4 regions of the Microbulbifer sp. MCCC 1A16149 genome follow, and region 1 is predicted to be linked to each of the others. Evidence: predicted binding sites of a transcription regulator. Region 1 holds the regulator's gene; each other region holds the start of a gene.

Region 1 (5,997 bases):
GTTGCCGACGGCTCAGTTCTTCATCCAGGCTTTTCGTAAAAGGTGTAAGAAACCGCTCAAATACCGCCTGAATCAGTTCCTTTTTCGAACCAAAATGATAATTCACCGCGGCCAGATTCACGCCAGCGGTACTGGTGATCGTTCGCAGGGACGTTTCGGTAAAGCCGCGCTCGGCAAAAAGCACCTCCGCAGCGTCGAGGATTCGGTTTACGGTATCCAGCTGACTCATACCATGCTCACAGCAATTCAAACTATCAATTAAAACACTTGTTTAAGCGCTGAGATTAGCACAGTCGCCGTAGGACGGCACAGAATCACACCTTTCGGCAGTGAACACATTTTCACCAATTTGCGAGCCGAGCATGCACTTCATCGCAAAAATCACCCCACACTCACAAAACACCCCAACCGCGGCGAATCTCGCGACCACTCCGTTACCGAGGGCCCCCCGCGCACACTAGATTGAGAACAGAGGCATAGGCAATGCCAGCACTGATAAACATCAGGAGGGCTGCATCATGGCGAGAATCGCACCAGAAATTGGCAGCTGGTTTGAAAATTTCGACAGCGGTGACCTGTTTGAAGTGGTCGCTGTAGACCACCCGTCGCGCACAATTGAAATCCAGTACGTGGATGGCTCGGTGGATGAAATCGACTTTCACAGCTGGCCACGGCTGCCGGTGATTGGCGCCGCCGCGCCGGAAGATGCCAATGCAGGCTATGGCACCCTGGCCGAGGAGATGCAGGACGCGGAGGATTCCGGTTTCACCAGCCCCCTCTTCTCTCCCGCACAGAGCGCCATTGATCGGCTGGAGGGTGAATCTTTCCCGGGAACCGACGAGAGCCTCTGAGCCCCAAGGTAAGTAAATCAGGATGCCGGTTAAGCTAGATAACGGGCACCCTGCTTCCCTTGGGAACGGCTGAACCCGGATACCTGTATTCAAATTGCAAAATCAAATACGGCTAACAAACGGTATTAGCTCACCAATTCACAAGCTCGGAAATGGTTTCGTTTGCCCCCCTCAATCTTCGCGCCGGCGAATATACTCAACAATAATTTCTGCAGCCTCGTCGACGGTGTCCACCAGTTTGAACAATTCGAGATCGCTCTCATCGATGCAATTCCGGGCAAGCTGCGTGTCCACCATCCAATTTACCAGGCCCGACCAGTACTGTTTCCCTACCAGCACAATGGGAAAACGTCGGACTTTCTGTGTCTGCACCAGGGTTAACGCTTCGAATAATTCATCGAGCGTACCGTAACCACCCGGCATAGCGATAAAGCCCACCGCGTGCTTGACGAAAATAAACTTGCGCACGAAGAAATAGCGAAAGTTCAGGCTGATATCCAGATAGGGATTTGGGGTCTGCTCGAACGGCAATTCTATATTGAGGCCGATAGAAGCACCGGACTGGGTGAAAGCGCCGCGATTGCACGCTTCCATAATTCCGGGACCTCCGCCGGTAATCACGGGGATACCCTCACTCGCCAACAGCTCACCAAGACGCATGGCCTGCTGATACTCATGCGTGTCTTCGGGAAACCTTGCGCTGCCAAAAACCGTCACCGCGCCTTTGAGGGTAATCAGGCGTTCGATACCGTCGACGAGTTCCGATTGAATGCGCAGCACGCGCCACGCTTCCGGCATTTTTGCATCCAGCATATGCCTTCTCCATTATCACTATTCGCAGCCCTGTAGGACTTAATCTAAGCATTGAGGCCTGCGGCCTGGAACTGCAGATATAAAACGCCTCAGGGCCATCCAAGTCTAGCAGTAATCAGGCGCCGCCCCGGGAAGATTGCGCACCCGCCAAATCTGTATATAATCACAGCAACTGTATATAAATACAGACACCGGACTCCAGGAACAGATGCCGGGAATAACTCCGGAAACAACAGGAACGCGCCCATGACAAATCTCACCGCCCGCCAGGCACAGGTACTGGAGTTAATCAAAAGTTACCTGGACGATACCGGTTACCCACCAACCCGGGCTGAAATTGCCCAGGAACTGGGCTTCCGCTCCCCCAATGCTGCGGAAGAGCACCTCAAGGCACTCGCGCGCAAAGGGGCCATCGAGATGGTTGCCGGCGCCTCGCGCGGAATTCGTATTCCCGACTACCACAGCGGCCTGCCGATTGTCGGCCGGGTAGCCGCCGGTAATCCGATCCTGGCGGAGGAGAATATCGAGGAGTACTGCGAGATTCCGGCAGAGTTCTTCCACCCTCCCGCGGATTACCTGCTGCGGGTACACGGAATGAGCATGAAAGACGCCGGTATCCTCGACGGTGACCTGCTGGCCGTGCAGCGCACAGAGAACATCCGCAACGGTCAGATCGTGGTTGCGCGTATCGAAGATGAAGTGACGGTGAAACGCTTCAAGCGCCGCGGAAATCAGGCAACCGTACAGCTGCTGCCAGAGAACGAGGACTTCAACGTTATTGAGGTAGACATGCGCGACAGAAACTTCGCGATTGAGGGACTGGCTGTTGGCGTTATTCGCCAGAACCCCCTGTAATGGCAAATGATTCGCCATAAACAGTAAAACGCAGACATAAAAAAACAGGGCGATTGCCCTGTTTTTTTATGTCTGGCCAAAGTGCTGGCATCCACTACCCCGCACCTCCCGGAAACCGACAGACCGCCTCAGTGGATGGTGTGCTCGGTAATATCCACTTCCTCTTCTTCGAAGGGTTCCGGCTCCAGCTCGTTGATATCCTGTACCGCCTCGATGCCGGCCTCGAGCATGGCCCGCGCAATGGCAATCTTATGTTCGCGCAGAAACTCGAGACTCTCCTCAGAGAAATGGATACGCACCAGCGGGTCCTCCTTGTGACCAGCGCGTCGCAGCGCTACATCACCATTGGACAACTCGATGATTTCGTAGGTCTCAGAAGACATTCATTTCTCCAATTACTTCTCAATTACCTCACACCGGCCGCCCACATAACCGAGAGCGCGACCGGGTATCGGGCTCGGCGTGATTTGAAGCCAGTGTAACACAGCGGCAAATGATTAATCAGTGGGCGGGGCCGCCCAGGCTTGAACCTCAACCGGGCCGTTGATGGCGGGAGTTACCACTCCTGACCGTGGGCGCGCTGACGCAGGATCAGCTCATTCAGGGCGCGAAGCCACTTCCCGAGGGAATCCCGATTCAGAGCTTCGGGCGCCCGAGTATCCAGCTGACGCACAGGGATCAGGCTTTGCGCACCGGTAGAATCCGCCGCCGACGGGGCCGCGCCCCCGGCAGGGTGCCACAGGGAGCGCCAGGCTGCTTCCAGCCCCTGGAACCAGCTGTCGGGATTCTCCGCCAGGCTGACCAGCTCGTTGACCTCAGCACTGAACTTGCCACGCGAAGCCACCAGCTGTGCCAGCGCATGCGCAGTTTCCGGCTCGCCACCGGGCGCAAAGCCCAGCTGCAACTGATGCCCCTGCTCTGCCAGAAACGCCTTGTAGGCGCGCCACAATTGCAGCAGCGCGCCCTGGCACAGGGCACTCTCGTAGAGCGCCTCCGGCGACAGCGGGTTGGACTGTTCCGCCTCTGATGCGGGAGACTGAAGGATCAGCTGGCATCGACGCAGGGCCGATGCCACGGTACCCGTATACGGATTACTCACGGGGCAACCTACTTTGTCGGCGCTTTTTTGGCTGCAGCCTTCTTGGCCGGGGCCTTTTTCGCTGCGGCCTTTTTCTTAGCAGGTGCTTTTTTGGCGGCTGCTTTTTTCTTCGCGGGCGCCTTCTTGGCCGGTGCCTCTACCTGCCATTTACCGTCGCGATAGAACGCCTTCCAGCCGGTCGCCTTGCCCTCTTCCTCACTCTGGACGTACTGCTCCTGGGTCTTGCGACTGAAGCGGACCACTGTGTCGCGACCCTCGTTGTCCTCGGTGGGTGCCGAGAACAGGAAGCTGTACTTGGGGTCGATCTCGTCTTTGTGCGGCAGCAGTTCCTTGATCAGCGGTGCGCGAGTCTCCCGGTTTTTGGGGAACTGGCTCGCCGCCAGGAACAAACCCGAGGCGCCATCGCGCAGGATATACGTATCATCCACCTTTTCGCAGGGCAGCTCGGGCATGGGTACCGGATCCATTTTGGGCGGCGCCGGCTGGCCACTCTTGAGCAGCTTGCGGGTGTTCTTGCAGGTTTCGCTGGTACAGCCGAAGTACTTGCCAAAACGACCGGACTTCAACTGCATGTCCGCACCGCACTTGTCACATTCGATCACCGGACCATCGTAGCCCTTGATCTTGAAGGTGCCTTTTTCCACCTCAAAGCCGGGGCAGTCCGGGTTGTTACCGCAGATGTGCAGCTTGCGGTGTTCGTCCACCAGGTAGCTGTCCATGGCGGTGCCGCATTTGCTGCAGCGACGCTTGTCCCGCAACTGGCGGGTTTCCGCCTCTTCGTCCCTGTCCGCATCCACGGCTTCTTCACCGGACACCAGGTTCATGGTGTTGGTGCAGCGCTCCTTCGGCGGCAGCGCGTAACCGGAACAACCCAGGAATACACCGGTAGAGCCGGTGCGGATCTGCATGTGGCGACCGCAGCTACTGCATTCAATGTCGGTGTCGGTAGGCGCGTTGCGACGCATGCCGCCGTCTTTGTCCTGGGCGACTTCGAGACGCTTGCTGAAGTCGGAATAGAATTCATTCAGCAGGTCTTTCCAACCCTTTTTGCCTTCCGCCACCGTATCCAGGGACTCTTCCAGACTGGCAGTGAAGCCGTAATCCATCAGGTCGGTAAAGCTTTCGCTGAGGCGATCGGTAACAATGTCACCCATCTTTTCCGCATAGAAACGGCGGTTCTCCAGACGGACATAGCCGCGATCCTGGATGGTAGAAATAATCGACGCGTAGGTGGATGGACGGCCGATACCGCGCTTCTCAAGCTCTTTTACCAGTGCCGCTTCGCTGAAACGGGCCGGCGGCTTGGTGAAATGCTGTTTCGGGTCCAGCTTCTGCAGGTTGAGTTTTTCACCCACCTTGATATCCGGCAGCACCAGGTCTTCATCTTTCTTGCTCTGCGCCGGTGCGACCTTGAGGAAACCGTCAAAACGGATCACGCGGCCGCGCGTGCGCAATTCAAAATCGCCTGCGGTCACCACCACGGAGGTAGAAGTAAACTGGGCCGGGGTCATCTGACAGGCCACAAACTGTTGCCAGATCAGGGTGTACAGACGCTCGGCATCGCGCTCCATACCGGACAGCATGTTCGGTTTGACGCGAACGTCAGAGGGGCGAATCGCCTCGTGCGCTTCCTGGGCGCCCTCTTTGCTGCTGTAGCGGTTGGGGTTTTCCGGAAGGTACTTATCGCCGTAATTCTCGCCGATAAATTCGCGCACCGATGATACCGCCTCGGCACTGAGGTTGGTGGAGTCGGTTCGCATGTAGGTGATGTAACCCGCTTCATACAATCGCTGGGCCATCATCATGGTTTTCTTCACACTGAAGCCGAGCCGGTTACTGGCGGCCTGCTGCAGGGTTGAAGTGATAAACGGCGCACTGGGCTTGGAGCTGGTGGGCTTGTCGTCGCGAGCGGTAACTTCAAAGTCACTGGACTGAAGCGCTTTGACGGCCGACATGGCCTGCTCTTCATTGGTGGGACGGAAAGCCTCGCCCGCCTGTTTTTTGACTTCCAGACGCAGGGCATCGGACTTGGCGGTTTGCGTATCGGCAAACAGATTCCAGTATTCCTCGGGAATAAACGCGCGGATTTCGCGCTCGCGTTCGACCACAAGCCGCACCGCTACAGACTGCACACGCCCGGCAGACAGACCGCGGGCAACCTTTTCCCACAGCAAGGGCGACACCATATAACCCACGATGCGATCGAGGAATCGACGCGCCTGCTGCGCATTGACCCGATCGATATCCAGCGGCCCAGGATCCTTGAACGCTTCCTGGATCGCAGACTTGGTGATCTCGTTAAACACGACGCGACGGTAGCGGGTTTCGTCGCCGCCAATGGCTTCCCGCAGGTGCCAGGCAATGGCCTCCCCTTCGCGG
Region 2 (5,997 bases), 1.1 Mb from region 1:
TGGCGCCAGTTCAGCTGACGGGCGCGATGCTCACACGGGAGCGGTGTAGTCGTCGGGATATTTGCCGACCTTGCTCGCGTAAAAGTTGCCGAATCTGGCCAGTTCCTTGGCCAGGTTTTCACCCATCTCCATCACCGGTCCGAGTCCGGCTTCCTTTTTGGCAAAGTCGATGAAGCCGCAAACCACCGGTACCGCCGCGCCGCGGGCGATGTGGTAAAAGCCGGTTTTCCAGCGCTCCGCCTTGCCGCGTGTGCCCTCTGGCGGCACCGCAATGACCAGTTCTTCGCGCTCGTTGTACTGGTTTACCGTGGCTTCCACCAGGTTGTTGGCTTTGCTGCGGTTTACGGCGATGCCGCCAAACCAGCGCATGGTGCTGCCGAGGGGGAACTGGAACAGCTTGTCCTTGCCCATCCACTGCGGATTTACCTTCAGCTTGAGCGCCGCCAGGATAAAGAAGTAGCCATCCCAGTTGGAGGTGTGGGGGGCGGCGAGCAGCACGTATTTTTTCAATTTCAGGGCGCGCTCGTCGGCCACGACCTTCCAGCCGTGCAACTTGAGCAACAGGCGAGCCAGCAGGCGCAGGCAGGGAGTGAGAATGGGGGTGTTGAATATGGTTGTCTGCATGGTATGACCGAGTTCTTTGCCCGTCAGTGTAGTCGGATCCCCTGTTCAGGGCATGAGTGAGGGCGCGGGAGTATAAAGTGAATCTCTTTTCACTTTCGGTCAATTTGGGTCCCGGCACCGGGAATATTTGAGACCGGCCGGTTCAATTTCTGGTGTGCCGGCGCGGCCGGGCATCAGGCCCGGCTCAGCATCTCTTGTGCGTGGGCGATGGACTGGGTGGTGGCCTCGCCGCCCAGCATCCGCGCGATCTCACTGCTGCGTTCCGCATCTTTCAGCTCGCGCAGCGCCACAAATGCGGCTTCGCCATCGCTGTGCTTTTCCACCAGGTACTGGCGGTGGGCGCGGGCGGCAACCTGGGCCAGGTGGGTAACGCAGATAACCTGGCCGCGCTCCCCCAGCTGCCGCAGCAACTTGCCCACGACATCGCCGGTAGCGCCGCCGATACCTACATCCACTTCGTCGAACACCAGGGTGGGGGTGCGGGAGGTCTGCGCGGTAATTACCTGGATGGCCAGGCTGACCCGCGACAGTTCACCGCCGGAAGCGATCTTGCCCAGTGGCCTGGGCGGCTGGCCCGGGTTAGTGGAAATCAGGATCTCTACCTCTTCGAGGCCGGTAGCGCAGGGCTTGTCCAGCTCGGTAAGCGCCAGCTCCACACGGGCGTGGGGCATGGCCAGATCGGCCAGCTGCCCGTTGACCGCCTCGGCGAGTTTTTTTGCCGCGGCTGCCCGCAGCTTGCTGAGTTTCGCTGCGCTTTTGCGGAATGCCTGTTCCAGTTTCTCGCACTCCTCGGCCAGCTTGTCGAGGGTGTCCGGGGTGCCAATTTCTTCCAGTTCCTGTTGCCACTGCTGTTGCAGGTCTGCCAGCTGGTTCGGCTGCACCCGGTGCTTGCGGGCGATCGAGTAGATCGCCGAGAGGCGCTCCTCCACTTCCGCCAGTCGTTCCGGGTCCATCTCGAAGCGATCGATGTGACGCGACAGGGTGCTGGCGGCCTCGTCGATCTGGATACGGGCGCTTTCGAGCATCTGCGCCACTTCTGCCAGCGCCGGGCTCTGTTCCGGCATGGCGCCGACCAGTTGCAGTCCGCGGTGCAACTGCTCGGCGATATCTCCTTCGCCGCCGTTCAGCAGTGCCGCCAGTTGGTAGCTGCCGCTCAGAATGTCGCCGGCGTTGGCCAGCTGGCGCTGTTCGCTCTCCAGTTCTTCCAGTTCTCCGGGCTTGAGGTCGAGTTGTTCGAGCTCTTGTAGCTGGTATTCCAGCAGGTCGCGACGGGCCTGGGTCTCGCCGGCGCTATCTGCCAGCTTGCGGTAGCGCCGGTGCTGGTCCTGCCAGGTCTTGAAGTGAATACGCACTTCGGCGCTGTGGCTTTCCGCGTGGGCGTACTCGTCCAGCAGGCGCCGGTGGGTGTCTTTCTTCAGCAGTGACTGGTGTTCGTGCTGGCTGTGGATGTCGATCAGTTGCTCGCCGAGGGTGCGCAGCTGCATCAGGGTCACCGGCTGGCCATTGATGTAGGCCCGCGAGCGGCCGTCAGCGCTGATGGTGCGGCGCAGGATCACTTCGCGTCCGGCGTCCATTTCCTGGGCTTCCAGCCAGTCCTGGGCCTCGGCGTGATTGCTGATATCAAACGTCGCATGGATATCCGCGCGTTTCGCGCCGGCGCGCACCAGTTCACCGTTGCCGCGGTCGCCGAGGGCGAGGCCGAGGGCATCCAGGGTGATGGACTTGCCCGCACCGGTCTCGCCGGTGAGGGTGCTGGTGCCGGGGCCGAACTCCAGCTCCAGCTGGTCGACCAGGGTGAACTGACTGATAGACAGGTGCAGCAACATGGGGATCGATTTCACGCTGATTAAAGTAGTGGTTGTTTATACAGTATTTGGAGGCGGGGTTTCAATCACCCCGGGGCCTGAATGTGCTGCATTCCCTTTTCGCGGCTGGCCGGCGGCGACGCTAACCTAGGCCCGGCAACCCGTTTCCCATGCCCTGTGACATTCCTCAAGAGCCCCTTCCCTTGAAGTGGGGCGGGCAGGCCCCATATAGCTCTGCATTGCCGGTTTTAGCCGGCGTTACGACCTAACTGGCAGTATGCCGACGGACACATACGGAGACAGCAGTGGCCAAAGAGCGCAGCGAAGAAGAACAGACCGAGACCGGCGAGCAGGCGGCAGAGCAGGCCGCAGAAGTGGAAACCCCCAGCGCGGAAGAACAGCGTGCAGCGGAGGAAGCCCTCGCTGAAGAACTGGCTGGAGAAAGTGCGCAGGACATCGAGATCGCTGCGCTGCAGCAGCAGCTGGCGGAACACAAAGACATGGTGCTGCGCGCCCAGGCAGACGTGCAGAACGCCCGTCGCCGCGCCCAGCAGGATGTAGAAAAAGCGCACAAGTTCGGGGCGGAAAAGCTGCTCAAGGACCTGCTGCCGGTCGTGGATAACCTGGAGCGTGCCATCGCCACTGTCGACAGTGAGCACGAGGCGCACAAGGCCGTGGTGGAAGGGATCGAGCTGACTCACAAGTCTTTTATCGACACCCTGACCAAAAACGGCGTTGAGGTAATCAATCCGGCGGGTGAGCCCTTCGATCCCGAACTGCACCAGGCCATGACCCAGGTGCCGAACGGCGATGTAGAGCCGAATACGGTACTGGACGTGTTCCAGAAAGGCTTCCGCCTGAACGGCCGCCTGGTGCGCCCGGCCATGGTGGTTGTCAGCAAGGCACCGTAACGCAATTGTAAAACCCTGCTCCGCCGCCCTTGAAAACGAAACGGCGGCACCAATATAAGCAGCAACCGAATACAAACGTGTGCAGCCAGGACCGAATCCGGCGCGCAGTAAAGTGAGGAATCAGACCAATGGGAAAAATCATCGGTATCGACCTGGGTACTACCAACAGCTGTGTGGCAGTACTGGACGGCGACAAGGCTCGTGTCATCGAGAACGCTGAAGGCGATCGCACTACGCCTTCCATCGTTGCCTTCACCGACGACAACGAAGTACTGGTAGGCCAGTCCGCCAAGCGTCAGGCAGTGACCAACCCCACCAATACCCTGTTTGCGGTTAAGCGCCTGATCGGCCGCAAGTTCAAAGACGACGTTGTGCAGAAAGACATCAAAATGGTGCCTTACTCCATCGTTGAAGCCGAGAACGGTGACGCCTGGGTAGAAGTAAAGGGCGACAAGAAAGCACCGCCGCAGATCTCTGCCGAAGTCCTGAAAAAGATGAAGAAGACCGCGGAAGATTTCCTCGGTGAGAAGGTAGACGCTGCGGTAATCACCGTACCGGCCTACTTCAACGACTCCCAGCGCCAGGCGACCAAAGACGCCGGCCGTATCGCCGGTCTGGACGTGAAGCGCATCATCAACGAGCCGACTGCTGCGGCCCTGGCCTACGGCATGGACAAGGCCGGTGGTGACCGCACCATCGCCGTATACGACCTGGGTGGTGGTACCTTCGATATCTCCATCATCGAGATTGCCGACGTCGACGGCGAGAAGCAGTTTGAAGTGCTGTCCACCAACGGTGACACCTTCCTCGGCGGTGAGGACTTCGACCTGCGCCTGATCGACTACCTGGCCGAGCAGTTTAAGAAAGAGCAGGGCATCGACCTGAAAGGTGACCCCCTGGCCATGCAGCGCCTGAAAGAAGCCGGTGAGAAAGCCAAGATCGAGCTGTCCTCCAGCCAGCAGACCGAAGTGAACCTGCCGTACATCACTGCAGACGCTACCGGTCCGAAGCACCTGGTGGTCAAACTGACCCGCGCCAAGCTGGAAAGCCTGGTGGAAGAACTGGTAACCCGCTCTCTGGAGCCGGTTAAGACTGCGCTGGCCGACGCCGACATGTCTGCGTCCAGCATCGACGAAGTGATTCTGGTGGGCGGTCAGACCCGCATGCCGCTGGTACAGCAGAAAGTAACCGAGTTCTTCGGCAAAGAGCCGCGCAAAGACGTAAACCCGGATGAAGCGGTAGCCGTGGGCGCTGCCATCCAGGGCGCGGTTCTGGGCGGTGACGTGAAAGACGTACTGCTGCTGGACGTAACCCCGCTGACCCTGGGCATCGAGACCATGGGTGGCGTGGCCACTCCGCTGATCGAGAAGAACACCACCATCCCGACCAAGAAGTCCCAGGTGTTCTCCACCGCAGACGACAACCAGACCGCGGTAACCATTCACGTGGTTCAGGGTGAGCGCAAGCAGGCGGCGCAGAACAAGTCCCTGGGTCGTTTCGACCTGGCCGACATCCCGCCGGCGCCGCGCGGCATGCCGCAGATCGAAGTGACCTTCGATATCGATGCCAACGGCATCCTGCACGTGCACGCCAAAGACAAGGCGACTGGTAAAGAACAGTCCATCGTGATCAAGGCCTCTTCCGGTCTGTCCGATGACGAGATCGAAAAAATGGTACAGGACGCCGAGGCCAACGCCGAAGCGGACAAGCAGTTCGAGGAGCTGGTGACCACCCGCAACACCCTCGACGGCCTGATCTCTGCCACCAAGAAGACCCTGGAAGAAGCCGGCGACAAGGCGACTGCAGAAGAGAAAGCTGCAATTGACGCTGCCCTGTCGGAAGCGGAAGAAGCGGTGAAAGGCAACGACAAAGCTGCCATGGAAGCCGCGACTACCAAGCTGACCGAAGCCTCCGGCCCGGTAGCCCAGAAGATGTACGCAGAGCAGGCGCAAGCCGGCGAAGCGGCCGCGGAACAGGCCGAGCAGGCCCAGTCTTCCGGTGGTGACGACGCAGTGGACGCTGAGTTCGAAGAAGTCAAAGAAGACAAAAAAGAAGACAAGTAAGTAACTACTTGCCTATGCCCTGACTTGTAGGAGCCAGCCTTGCTGGCGAAACGCCGCTGGCGGGATTCAATCCATTCGCCTGCAAGGCAGGCTCCTACAGGGCAATACAAAAAGGCGCGGAGGCTCTGTAGAGCTTTCGCGCCTTATGCAGTTTAAGAAGAACACACAGAGCTATGTCCAAACGCGATTATTACGAAGTCCTCGGTGTCAGCAAAGGCGCGGACGAAAAGGAACTGAAAAAGGCATACCGTCGGGTAGCCATGAAGTTCCACCCCGACCGCAACCCCGATGACAAAGAGGCGGAGAACAAATTCAAGGAGGCCAATGAGGCCTACGAAGTCCTGTCCGATCCCCAGAAAAAAGCGGCCTATGACCAGTTCGGCCACGCCGGTGTGGACGGTCAGGCTGGCGGCGCGGGTGCCGGTGGCTTCGGTGGATTCTCCGATATTTTCGGCGACGTGTTCGGCGATATCTTTGGCGGCGGCGCCGGTGGCGGCCGTCGCGGACCGCAGCGCGGCTCCGACCTGCGCTACGACCTGGACCTGGATCTGGAAGACGCGGTGCGCGGCACCACCGTCAAGATCAAGGTGCCGA
Region 3 (5,997 bases), 490 kb from region 1:
GACGATGGTCCCAACCACGTGTTTACCGATGATCTCTTCTTCACTGAACCCGAAAAAGTTCTGGGCATACTCGTTGAAGAAGGTGATGACACCGTTTTTATCCCAGCGCAGGATAATGGAGTTGGCGTGTTCCACCAGCTCCCGGTAGCGCTCTTCACTTTTGCGTAGCGCCTCATATACCTCTCGCGAATCTCCCTGTAAGCCGGGTTGTCCAGTGTGCACTGCAGGCTGAATTGCACCTGCATTCATTGGTTTTTCCATCCGTCCATCCTGGATTCAAGGAGAGAAGCTAAATTGCAACACGGTGATTTACCGTTGTCTAGGGCGGGTTCTCGTGCATTCTGTGACCTGCGGCGCAAACAGGATTTATTGGGCAGTACCAGTTGGCAGACTGGCGGATTCCTGAATTGCTGATAGCATGGGATCTGTTTATGAAAATTTCCTAATAACAGTAAAACAAGTAGGAGGGGCAATGCGGCCAGCTCTGGAATCGACAAAAGTGGTGCGACGTCTGTTGGCAACGGCCTGCAGTGCAGCTATGGCACTGACATTGACGGCTTGCGGGGGAGATGACGAAGCCAAGTCAAAAGGGGCTGATTTTTCCCGGCAGGATGCTTTCCCCTCTACTTATAAAGCAGACGAAGCCGGTCCGGTTCTGATCCGTGGTGCTACGCTGCTGACCGGCACCGGGGAGCAGTTGAACAATACCGATGTGCTGCTGAAGGACGGAAAAATCGCAGCGGTTGGTGAAGAGCTGAAAGTGCCCAAAAAAGGCATGGTGGTGGAAGGTGCCGGTAAGTGGGTAACCCCGGGCATTATCGATGTTCACTCCCACCTGGGCGACTATCCGGCGCCGGCCATTGAATCCTCCCAGGACGGCAACGAGATGACCGCACCGAACACCGCACAGGTGTGGGCCGAGCACTCGGTGTGGACCCAGGATCCCCAGTTCGCGCTGGCACTTGCGGGAGGCGTTACCACGCTGCAGATCCTGCCGGGTTCAGCCAACCTGTTTGGCGGCCGCGGGGTAACCCTCAAGAATGTGCCCGGGCGCAGTGTGCAGGATATGAAATTTCCCGGCGCGCCTTACGGTTTGAAAATGGCCTGCGGCGAGAACCCGAAACGCGTGTACGGTGGTAAGGGCACCTTGCCCTCCACGCGTATGGGAAATGTGGCGGGCTATCGACAGGCTTGGATCTCTGCCGCCGCCTACCGCGACAAGTGGGACAATTACCATGAGAACGGCGGTGAGGAGCCGGATCGGGACCTGCAGATGGAAACCCTGGCGGGGGTATTGAACGGCGATATCCTGGTACACAACCACTGCTATCGCGGTGAGGAAATGGCCATCATGATGGATATTGCCAAGGAATTCGATTTCCAGATTTCCACCTTCCACCACGCGGTTGAGGCCTACAAGGTCGCGGATCTGCTCGCCGAAAACAAGGTGTGTGCCGCGATGTGGGCAGACTGGTGGGGTTTCAAACACGAAGCCTTCGATATGACCGAAGCCAATATCGCCATCGTCGACCAGGCCAAGGCCTGCGCCATGATCCATTCGGATTCCGCCATCGGTATCCAGCATCTCAATGAAGAAACTGCCAAAGCCATGCTAGCGGGGCAGCGCGCCGGTTTCCATATTGAACCGCGTCATGCGGTGACCTGGATGACCCTGAACCCGGCGCGTGCGCTCGGCGTTGACGAAGTTACTGGCAGTCTGGAGAAAGGCAAGATGGCGGATGTGGTGGTCTGGTCCGGCAACCCATTCAGCGTGTACAGCAAAGCGGAAAAAGTGTTTATCGACGGTGTGCTGATGTACGACCGGGACAACCCCGAGCGACAGCCGCACAGTGATTTTGAACTGGGTATTCTCAACGCGGAAGGCGAACGCCTGCCGGAAGGAGGGCAGCGCTAATGGGTATTAAGCAGGTATTCAAAATTGGCGCCATCGCCTCGCTGGTTTCTGCGGTAGTCGCTGCACCACTGGCAACTGCACAGACACTGCTCATCAAGGACGCCAAGGTCATCACCCTGGGCGATCAGGGCACCGTGCAGATGGGGGACCTGTTGGTAAAAGACGGGCGTATCGAGCAGGTGGCCGAAGACCTCGGCAATCTGAATGCAGACCTGGTTATCGACGGCCGCGGCAAGGTGGTGACCCCGGGCATCATCGCGCCAAGCAGTGAACTGGGGCTTACCGAAATCGGCGCGGCGGCCTCCACCAACGACAGCGCGATCGAGGACGCGTCCATCGGTGCCGGGTTCAATCCATCGGTGGCTTTTAACCCGCACTCCACCCTGATTCCCTTCAATCGCGCCGGCGGTGTCACCCGCGCGGTTGTGGTGCCGAGCAGCCAGGAGAAGATATTTGCCGGGCAGGGGTTTGCCATCAAGCTCACCGGTGAATTCGACAGTGTTACCAATGATGCGCTGGTACAGAAAGTCTATTTCGGCGAGTACGGCGCGGAGCTGGCGGGCGGCAGTCGGGCCCGGGCCTACGAGCAGATTGAGGGCGCTCTGGCACAGGCGAAAGAATATGCCGATAACCGCGATGCCATCCGTCGAGGAGAGTGGCGGGAACTGGATTATTCCATTGATGATCTTGAATCCCTGCAGCCACTGTTGATAGGGGAGCAGTCCCTATTAATCACGGCGAACAGAGCCAGCGATATCCTGCAATTACTGGCGCTTGCAGAGCAGTACAAGCTGAAACTGATTGTGGAGGGTGCTGCCGAGGGCTGGATGGTGGCCGAGCAACTGTCTGCGGCGCGGGTACCGGTGATCGTGGATGCCATGGGGAATTCCCCGGATGCCTTTGAGAAACTGGGCGCGCGTATGGATAACGCAGCGCTGTTGCAAAAGGCGGGTGTGACGGTGGTGATCAGTGGGCCAGGTTACGCTGGGTCCCACAACAGCTATCTGTCACGACAGGGGGCGGGCAATGCGGTGGCGTATGGCCTGCCATTTGAAGAAGGGATACGTGCGATCACGGCCAACGCGGCTTCGGTATTCGGCCTCGAAGGCGGTGTGCTGGTGCCGGGCGGCGTCGCCGACCTGGTATTGTGGAGCGGAGATCCCCTCGAGGTCACCAGCTACGCAGAGCTGGTGGTGATTGATGGCAAGCCACAATCCCTGGTGAACCGCTCGACGCGTCTGCGCGACCGTTATCTGCATCCGCAGTCTGGTACCGGGCACGGTTACAAAAAATAACGATCAATCCGAAAAAACGTTAACAGGAGTTTCAAGCGAAATGGTGAGCATATGCTGAATATTGAGGTAACCGCACTTTACGCAGGACTTTGTGCGCTGCTGGTCATAGCCCTGGCGTTCAAGGTGGTCGCGTTCCGTCGCGGCAAGAAAGTGGGACTGGGTACCGGCGGCGACAAGCAGGGGGAGATTGCGGTGCGGATCCACGCCAACGCGGTCGAATATATCCCGCTGGCCCTGATCCTGATGTTGATTGCGGAAATCAACGGCCTGTCTCATCTGTGGCTGCACTGCCTGGGCGCTGCGCTGTTATTTGGCCGTCTGTTGCATGCAATCGGTCTGTCTGCGGGTAGCGGCGGCTATCACCCCGGTCGTTTTATCGGCACCTCGTTGACCTGGCTGGTCATTATCATCCTTGCGGTGATCGATATAAGTGCAGTGTTCTAAACCAGCTATTCCTACTGAACGCGCCAGGCAGAGGCTGCCTGGCACGGTATAAAAACGGTATAAAAAAAGCCCGGCAAGCCGGGCAGAGTACAGGGATGGAATTTCTGGGGAATATGCGCAACCGGTGGGGGCGCCGGCTGCGCGGGCTGCCAGAATTACTGGTTGGCAGCGAGTGGGGTGACGTTTTCACCACTGTTATCTGATTGCTCGCTGGTTTCTTCTGCGGCGAGCAGCTCCTCCGGCTTACCTTTACAAGCCTTGGCCAGCACTTCGCGGCGCTTGGCAAGCATCAGGCCGATTTCTTCGCTGGCTTCTTCAGAAACGCCTTCAATATTGCGCTCGATCAGCGCAGTAATATTGGCAGCCAGTTCCAGCATCTTGTCGTGTTCTTCGGCATCTTTTTTGTTGTCGAACATGGCTCCGTCTCTATCGCATTTCCAAACCGCTACTACCGCCATAATGGCCTCCTGTTGTCATATACAGTGATTCCGGGCTGAATCCGGACAATAACCGTAAATTGTTATTGAGTTGGATGAATGTACAGTATCTGTATGCCTGTCCAGTGTCAACCGTCAAATCTGCCACAGCAGACGACCGGCGAGGGCAATCAGCAGAATGCCGAACAGCTGCTGCAGGCGATGGCTCCAGCGCCCGGGGCGAATGCCCCTGCGGCGGCCAAAGTAGAGGGCTGCACTGACCAGCAGATACCAGAGTGTATCGATACCTGCGGCCACGCCGGCCATGGTGAACTTGGTGGCCGTGGCCTGCTCGGCGCCGACAAACTGGCTGAACAGGGCGGCGAAAAACAGCGCCACCTTGGGATTGAACAGGGCGATTCCGAAGCCCTGTGCCGCGGCCGCAGCAATGGATTGTCGTGGGGCGTCGGTCTCTGGAGTCGCCGCATCAGACGCCTTTGGCGCGGGCGCGCGTATGGACTTCCAGCCCAGATACACCAGAAACAGGGCGCCGCCCCATTGCAGGCCAGTGAACACTAGTGGGGAATTCGTCAGCACCAGGCTGAGTCCCAGGGCCGTCAGCAGCGCGTAACCGCCAATACCGGCACCGTGGGCGATGGCACAGGCGGCCCCGTGGGCAAAACCGGCACTGGCATTGCGCACCACAATCAGCAGGCTCGGCCCCGGGGACATGGCACCCAGGGCACAGACACCAGCGAGAGAAAGCCAGGCTAACCAGTCCATTAAAAGCCGCCCCCGTTGTCCAGCCATTCCTGCTCTTGCGGGGTATTCTCGCGGTCGAGCGCGGCGTTGCGGTGGGGGTAGCGTCCGAACTGCTCGATGACTTTCTGGTGGGCCACGGCGAAGCGATAGTAGTCCTCGGCCAGCCTGGCGGCCTGCGGGCCGGCATTGTCCTCGCTGTAATCCGTGCGCAACTGGTCGAAGTAGGCCACCGACTGGGCCTGTACCTCGGCCAGCTCCGAGTGCTCCAGTGGCATGCCGGCAAATGCGCGCTGGTGCAGCCCCAGCTTGCACTGGTGATTGTTGCGAATCATTGCCTGGGTGATCTCCAGCGCAATCGGGTCTCCGGCGAAGGCTTTGGGCGAACCTCGGTAGATATTGCGGGTGAACTGGTCGCAGAGAAGGACCAGGGCCAACTGGCCTTCGGCGGTGTCGCTCCAGCTTCCCAGCTCCCCGGCCAGTGCCGCGTCGATGGCTTTTTCGAAACGATTGCGGATCTCCCGATCAAATTCGTCATTGCGTTGGAACCAGCGGGCGCGCTGTTGCGCCGGGATTTCTCCGTCCAGCGCCTGGCTGCCGAACCAGAAAGAGAGGACTTCGGCCGGGTGGGTGATTGAGGTGACGGTGAGCGCGTCTGAAGTCATGAATACCCCGTTTTTGGTTATGTTGCGGCGATTGATCGGCCTCAGGCCCGGTCGTCAGGCCGGCAGAGCGGTCGTGATTCCGGGGCCGCTGAAATATTTGATCCGGCCTTGCATCTAAAGGGCGCATCTCCGGCGTCCATCAGGGGAAGGGTAAAGCCCGGCCAAGTCACAGTCAGTAAGGTAACCCGGAATGTGCCCCTGATACAGGGTGCTCAAAAAAGGTACACTCTGACGCGAGAAAGGTCCCGGGTCCCCGCACGGGGCCAGTTTACCTCGGGTCAGACTAGAAAGAGCGAGATAACACCAATGAGAGCGAAAGATTCAATTGTTGTGCGTAACCGACTGCCCGGCTGGGCGCTCGCGATCGCAGCGACCCTGGCGATGGGAGTCTCCGGAACTTTGCTGGCACAGGAAGACGCCGTAGCACCGCAGCCACCTGAGCCTCCGGCCCCTGTAGTCGCACCTGAGCCCCCTGCGAAAGACAAGGTAACCAAGCAGGTGCG
Region 4 (5,997 bases), 930 kb from region 1:
GGTAAAAACGGAAAAAAAGTGCTTTTTTACAGGGTTTTGCTCGAAAATTGGCCCTCAAATACCGCTGTCGGCCGTCTCTGGAAGCACAGTGTGTCTGTGGGGAACTGCCTCCTTCTTCCCTCGCAGGTGCTCATGTATAATCTGCGCCCCTTTATATTCAGTGAGATCTGGGTACAAGCGATGCCTATCTACGAATACCAGTGCCAGGCCTGTGGCCATCAGATGGAAGCCCTGCAGCGTATGAGCGACGCTCCGCTGACAGACTGCCCCGCATGTAACAAAGCGGAACTGAGTAAACAGATCAGTGCCGCCGGATTCCGCCTCAAGGGTGGCGGTTGGTACGAGACCGACTTCAAAACCGGCAGCAAGAAAAACCTTGCCGGTGATACCGCCAAGCCCACCAGTAGTGGTGGCGGCACAGAATCCAAAGCCAGCTGAACGCCCCGGAGCCCACGGCTGGGACAGACATCAAGCAGAATTGAAACATTACTAAGGGAATAAGACTCCATGCGCACCGACTACTGTGGCGCCCTGCGATCCGCCGATATTGACCGCGAAGTAACCCTGTGTGGCTGGGTAGACCGCCGCCGCGATCACGGCGGGGTTATCTTTATCGATCTGCGCGACCGCGACGGTATCGCACAGGTGGTGTTTGACCCGGATGCCGCAGAGCACTTTGAGCTCGCCGACCGCGTGCGCAGCGAGTACGTGCTGAAGGTCACCGGCCGCGTGCGCGCTCGCGCCCCGGAAGCGGTAAACCCGAACATGGTTACTGGTGAAATCGAGGTTTACGGGCTGCAGCTGGAGATCCTCAACAGCGCCGAAACTCCGCCCTTCCAGCTGGATGAGCATACTGCGGTGGGTGAAGATGTGCGGTTGAAGTACCGCTACCTGGACCTGCGTCGCACCGAAATGCAGCGCAACCTGCGTTTCCGCTCGCAGATCACCAACGCCATCCGCAACTACCTGGACGGTGAGGGTTTCCTGGACATTGAGACCCCGATCCTCACCCGCGCCACTCCGGAAGGTGCCCGTGACTACCTGGTGCCAAGCCGTACCCACGGTGGCAAATTCTTCGCCCTGCCGCAGTCCCCGCAGCTGTTCAAGCAGCTGTTGATGGTTTCCGGTTTCGACCGTTACTACCAGATTGCCAAGTGTTTCCGCGACGAAGACCTGCGCGCAGATCGCCAGCCGGAATTTACCCAGATCGATATCGAGACCGCGTTCCTCGATGAAAACGCCATCATGTCCATCACTGAGGGCATGATTCGCAAGCTGTTCAAAGAGCTGAAAGGCATAGAGCTGGGCGAATTCCCGCGTATGCCGTTCTCCGAGGCGATGGAAAAGTTCGGCTCCGACAAGCCGGACCTGCGTATCCCGCTGGAGCTGGTGGACATCAAGGACCTGATGACCGAAGTGGAGTTCAAGGTGTTCTCCGGCCCGGCCAACGATCCCAAAGGCCGCGTTACCGCACTGAAAGTACCCGGCGGCAACGACAAATTGACCCGTAAACAGATCGACGACTACACCAAGTATGTCTCCATCTACGGTGCCAAGGGTTTGGCCTATATTAAGGTCAACGACAAGTCCGACCTGGAAAACGGCCTGCAGTCGCCGATCGTCAAGTTCCTGCCGAACGAAGTGCGCGGTGCGATCCTGGATCGCGTACAGGCGGAAAATGGCGACCTGATCTTCTTCGGTTCCGACAAGGGCAAGGTGGTTTCCGAGGCCCTGGGGGCCCTGCGTTGCAAGCTGGGTGAAGACCTGAACCTGTACGTGTCCGAGTGGGCGCCGCTGTGGGTTGTGGACTTCCCGATGTTTGAAGAGAACGACGATGGCAGCGTTACCGCGCTGCACCACCCGTTCACGGCACCGTCCTGCTCTGCGGAAGAGCTGGAGAAGAACCCGCTGGAAGCGCTGTCCCGCGCTTACGATATGGTGCTGAACGGTACCGAGCTGGGTGGCGGTTCCATCCGTATTCACAACCAGGATATGCAGCAGGTGGTATTCCGCGCGCTGGGTATCAGCGCCGAGGAGCAGCGCGAGAAGTTCGGCTTCCTGCTGGACGCGCTCAAATACGGTGCGCCGCCCCACGGTGGCCTCGCCTTTGGTCTCGACCGCCTGGTGATGCTGATGACTGACAGCGACTCTATCCGCGACGTCATCGCCTTCCCGAAAACCCAGAGTGCGGCCTGTGTGATGACCGACGCCCCGGGAGCGGTGGACGCCAAGCAGCTGCGTGAACTCAGCATTCGCCTGCGCGCCAAAGAAGAGCAGGTGGGATAAGCGAAACTACGGAAGCGCCTGTGCGGCAGGCGCACCCATAAAAGTCACAAACGGAGCAATACCGGAGAGATTTAGATGGCGGGACACAGTAAATGGGCCAACATCAAGCACCGCAAAGCGGCCCAGGACGCCAAGCGGGGCAAGATTTTCACCAAGATCATTCGCGAGCTGACCGTTGCCGCGAAGTCTGGCCCTAACCCGGAGGACAACCCGACCCTGCGCGCCACCATCGACAAGGCCCTTGGGGCCAACATGAAGCGCGACACCATCGACAAGGCCATTGCCCGCGGCGCCGGCAACGCTGACGGTGACAATTACGAAGCGGTTACCTATGAAGGGTACGGGGTTGGCGGTGTAGCGGTACTCGTGGAGTGCCTGACCGACAACCGCAATCGCACCGTGGCAGAGGTGCGCCACGCTTTCACCAAGCGCGGCGGTAACCTGGGTACCGACGGTTCGGTCGCCTATCTCTTCTCCCGCAAAGGCCAGATGTACTACGAACCGGGTGCGGATGAAGATGCGCTGATGGAAGTGGTTCTGGAGGCCGGCGCCGAGGATGTCGAAACCAACGATGATGGCAGTATCGAGGTTACCACCGAGTTTACCGACTACATGGCGGTAAAGGATGCGCTGACCGAGGCGGGCTTCAAGCCGAACAACGCTGAGATCGCGATGATTCCGTCGACCACGATTCCGCTGGATAAAGATGGTGCCGAGAAGGTGCTGGCGCTGGTGGATATGCTGGAAGATCTGGATGATGTACAGAACGTGTACACCAACGCGGATATCCCGGAAGAGGTGATGGCCGAGCTCGGCTGATTGTTTTCACCCCTCGATCTGAAAATGCCCCGCTTGTCGGGGCATTTTTGTTTCTGCTCGCGGCACACTTTCGCTGCGTACCTTACGGTCAGCCTTGACGCCCCGCCGCGGCCTTGGGACACTTCCCGCAACAATTGTATAAATGTACAGGGGGCTGGCTGCTGTGACCCGAATTCTGGGGATTGATCCCGGCTCGCGCAAGACTGGTTACGGCGTGATTGATATCGAGCGCTCCGGTGCGCGTTACGTGGCCAGCGGGGTAATCAAGCTGCCCGATGGCCCTTTGCCGGAACGCCTGAAGCTGATTTTCGACGCGGTGAGCCAGATCGCCCAGCAGTACCAGCCACACCAGATGGCTATCGAAAATGTGTTCATGGCGAAGAGTGCAGGCTCCGCACTCAAGCTCGGGCAGGCGCGTGGCGCGGCGATTGTTGCTGGCACCCACGCGGACTTGCCGGTAGCGGAGTACGAGGCGCGCAAGGTCAAGCAGGCGGTGGTAGGCAACGGCGGTGCGGACAAGCTGCAGGTACAGCACATGGTCAAAACCCTGCTGAAATTGCCCGCTTCCCCCCAGGAAGATGCTGCGGATGCGCTGGCGGTGGCCCTTTGCCATATGCACACCATGCAGACCCTGATCCAGTCCTCGGCGGGAAGCCGCGCCCGATTCCGGCGTGGGCGCTTGAGTGTGACATGATCGGTCCCGGGCGTAAGTGCAGCCACAATATCGCTACAGAATTTGAATGGAAGTACCACAGGGCTTTGCGTAAAGCCCTAAATAAAAAAGAACTGGAACAAGAATGATAGGAAGACTGACAGGCACCCTGGCTGCTATCCAGCCGCCGCAGTTGCTGGTGGACGTACAGGGTGTGGGCTACGAAGTCCTGGCTCCCATGACCACTATCTTTGAGCTGCCGCAGTTGGGTGGCAGCGTGCAACTGCATACCCATCTGGCGGTATCGGAAACCTCCCAGCAGCTGTTTGGCTTTATCCGGGAATCCGACCGCCAGCTGTTTCGGACCCTGATCAAGGTGAACGGCGTCGGCCCCAAAATGGCGCTGGCGATCCTGTCCGGCCTCGATGGCGCCGCGCTGGCCCGTTGTGTTGCCGATGACAACGTGGGCGCACTGGTGAAAGTGCCCGGCGTTGGCAAGAAAACCGCCGAGCGCCTGATTATTGAATTGCGTGGCAAGCTCACCCCGCAAACCGGTGATCTTGGCGACATCCCGCTGATGTCCACCAATGCCGAGCCGGTAATCGATCACGCCGGTGAGGCGGAAAGCGCGCTTGCCGCGCTCGGTTACAAGCCTACGGATGCCACCAAAATGGTCGCGCGGGCCGCCAAAGAACAGCCGGAAGCCGACAGCGCCACCCTGATTCGCCTCGCACTCAAGAGCATGGCGCCCGCATAAAGAATTGAGAATCTCCAGTGATTGAAGCTGACCGCCTTATCGCCCCCGAACCCATCGGCCCCACCGGGCAGGAAGAGCAGTACGACCGCGCTGTGCGCCCGAAGACCCTGTCCGACTATGTCGGCCAGCCGGTGGTACGGGAGCAGATGGAAATCTTTATCCAGGCGGCGAAGCTGCGCAAAGAAGCGCTGGACCACACCCTGGTATTCGGCCCGCCGGGCCTGGGCAAGACCACGCTGGCCAACATCATTGCCGCGGAAATGGGTGTGGCGATCAAGACCACCTCCGGCCCGGTGCTGGAAAAGGCCGGCGATCTCGCCGCCATCATGACCAATCTTGAGCCCGGGGATGTGCTGTTTATCGACGAAATCCACCGCCTCAGCCCCCATGTGGAAGAAGTGCTGTACCCGGCGATGGAGGATTACCAGCTCGATATCATGATCGGTGAAGGGCCGGCAGCGCGCTCTATCAAGCTCGACCTGCCACCTTTCACCCTGGTGGGCGCGACCACACGCGCCGGCCTTCTTACTTCGCCCCTGCGCGACCGCTTCGGTATTGTGCAGCGCCTGGAGTTCTACAGTGTCGAGGACCTTACCAGCATTGTCGCCCGCTCCGCCGGGTTGATGGGCGTGGAAATGGACCAGGGCGGGGCCCACGAGGTCGCACGTCGTGCCCGCGGTACACCGCGCATTGCCAACCGCCTGCTGCGCCGGGTCCGAGACTATGCGGAAGTGAAGGGCAATGGCCACGTCTGCGCGCAGACCGCCGACAGTGCACTCAACATGCTAAACGTCGATGCCAGCGGCTTCGACCAGCTCGATCGCCGTGTGCTGCTGACCATGATCGAGAAATTCGATGGCGGCCCGGTGGGCGTCGACAGCCTGGCTGCGGCGGTGAGTGAGGAGCGGGATACGATCGAGGACGTGCTGGAGCCCTACCTGATCCAGCAGGGCTACCTTGCGCGCACCCCGCGCGGGCGGGTGGCGACCGCATTGGCCTATGCGCATTTTGGTATTCCCAAGCCGGACCGCACCTGACGAAGCGTTCACGATCCTGTAGCATGTCCTGTTGTCGCCGGTCCGCGGTCTCGAAATCGCGCCGGCGCGTCCCAAACCGCTTTCTACAACAAAAACGCGTTCGCGGTCGGCAATTTAAGGACGGTGTGTGTCAGAACCTTTCTCCATTCCCATTCGCGTCTATATCGAGGATACGGACGCTGGCGGAATCGTCTATTACGTCAATTATTTAAAGTATATGGAGCGGGCGCGCACAGAATTGGTCCGTTCTCTCGGCTATGATAAGCCCGCCATACCGCAGCAGGGGTTGTTGCTGGTGGTGCATTCAGCTGAGGTTCAGTATCGGCGGTCTGCAATACTGGACGATCAGCTGCAAGCTTCCGCCGCTATTGGCAAGCTTGGGCGAGCCGCGGTTACTTTCGAGCAGAAAATCTGGCGCGGCAATGAAATTATTTGTGAGGGTGTGG

The links. The regulator LexA, encoded in region 1, represses DNA repair genes until DNA is damaged. The targets are predictions, from matches to a motif close to ACTGTNTNTANANACAGT.
Region 2: recN (DNA repair protein RecN) is a predicted target of LexA. The motif match lies at 2,478-2,495, and genes of this name have one in related genera.
Region 3: ACONT6_RS07220 (YebG family protein) is a predicted target of LexA. The motif match lies at 4,121-4,138, and genes of this name have one in related genera.
Region 4: ruvC (crossover junction endodeoxyribonuclease RuvC) is a predicted target of LexA. The motif match lies at 3,239-3,256, and genes of this name have one in related genera.

The regions. Positions count from the first base shown of each region.
Region 1 covers NZ_CP185959.1:2,184,943-2,190,939, forward strand. Annotated here, with positions in the region: gene ACONT6_RS09255 (TetR/AcrR family transcriptional regulator) at 1-229, opposite strand, end outside; gene ACONT6_RS09260 (DUF6763 family protein) at 519-851, shown strand; gene ACONT6_RS09265 (TIGR00730 family Rossman fold protein) at 1,023-1,664, opposite strand; gene lexA (transcriptional repressor LexA) at 1,911-2,519, shown strand; gene ACONT6_RS09275 (hypothetical protein) at 2,648-2,902, opposite strand; gene ACONT6_RS09280 (DUF6586 family protein) at 3,076-3,618, opposite strand; gene topA (type I DNA topoisomerase) at 3,627-5,997, opposite strand, start outside.
Region 2 covers NZ_CP185959.1:3,291,018-3,297,014, reverse strand. Annotated here, with positions in the region: gene ACONT6_RS13860 (1-acyl-sn-glycerol-3-phosphate acyltransferase) at 31-624, opposite strand; gene recN (DNA repair protein RecN) at 798-2,450, opposite strand; gene grpE (nucleotide exchange factor GrpE) at 2,735-3,340, shown strand; gene dnaK (molecular chaperone DnaK) at 3,469-5,403, shown strand; gene dnaJ (molecular chaperone DnaJ) at 5,577-5,997, shown strand, end outside.
Region 3 covers NZ_CP185959.1:1,692,278-1,698,274, forward strand. Annotated here, with positions in the region: gene ACONT6_RS07200 (hybrid sensor histidine kinase/response regulator) at 1-249, opposite strand, end outside; gene ACONT6_RS07205 (amidohydrolase) at 473-1,915, shown strand; gene ACONT6_RS07210 (amidohydrolase family protein) at 1,915-3,210, shown strand; gene ACONT6_RS07215 (MAPEG family protein) at 3,262-3,654, shown strand; gene ACONT6_RS07220 (YebG family protein) at 3,810-4,112, opposite strand; gene ACONT6_RS07225 (LysE family translocator) at 4,227-4,853, opposite strand; gene ACONT6_RS07230 (DUF924 family protein) at 4,853-5,494, opposite strand; gene ACONT6_RS07235 (DUF6249 domain-containing protein) at 5,825-5,997, shown strand, end outside.
Region 4 covers NZ_CP185959.1:3,112,501-3,118,497, reverse strand. Annotated here, with positions in the region: gene ACONT6_RS13135 (FmdB family zinc ribbon protein) at 181-438, shown strand; gene aspS (aspartate--tRNA ligase) at 508-2,286, shown strand; gene ACONT6_RS13125 (YebC/PmpR family DNA-binding transcriptional regulator) at 2,362-3,105, shown strand; gene ruvC (crossover junction endodeoxyribonuclease RuvC) at 3,269-3,799, shown strand; gene ruvA (Holliday junction branch migration protein RuvA) at 3,903-4,514, shown strand; gene ruvB (Holliday junction branch migration DNA helicase RuvB) at 4,532-5,551, shown strand; gene ybgC (tol-pal system-associated acyl-CoA thioesterase) at 5,679-5,997, shown strand, end outside.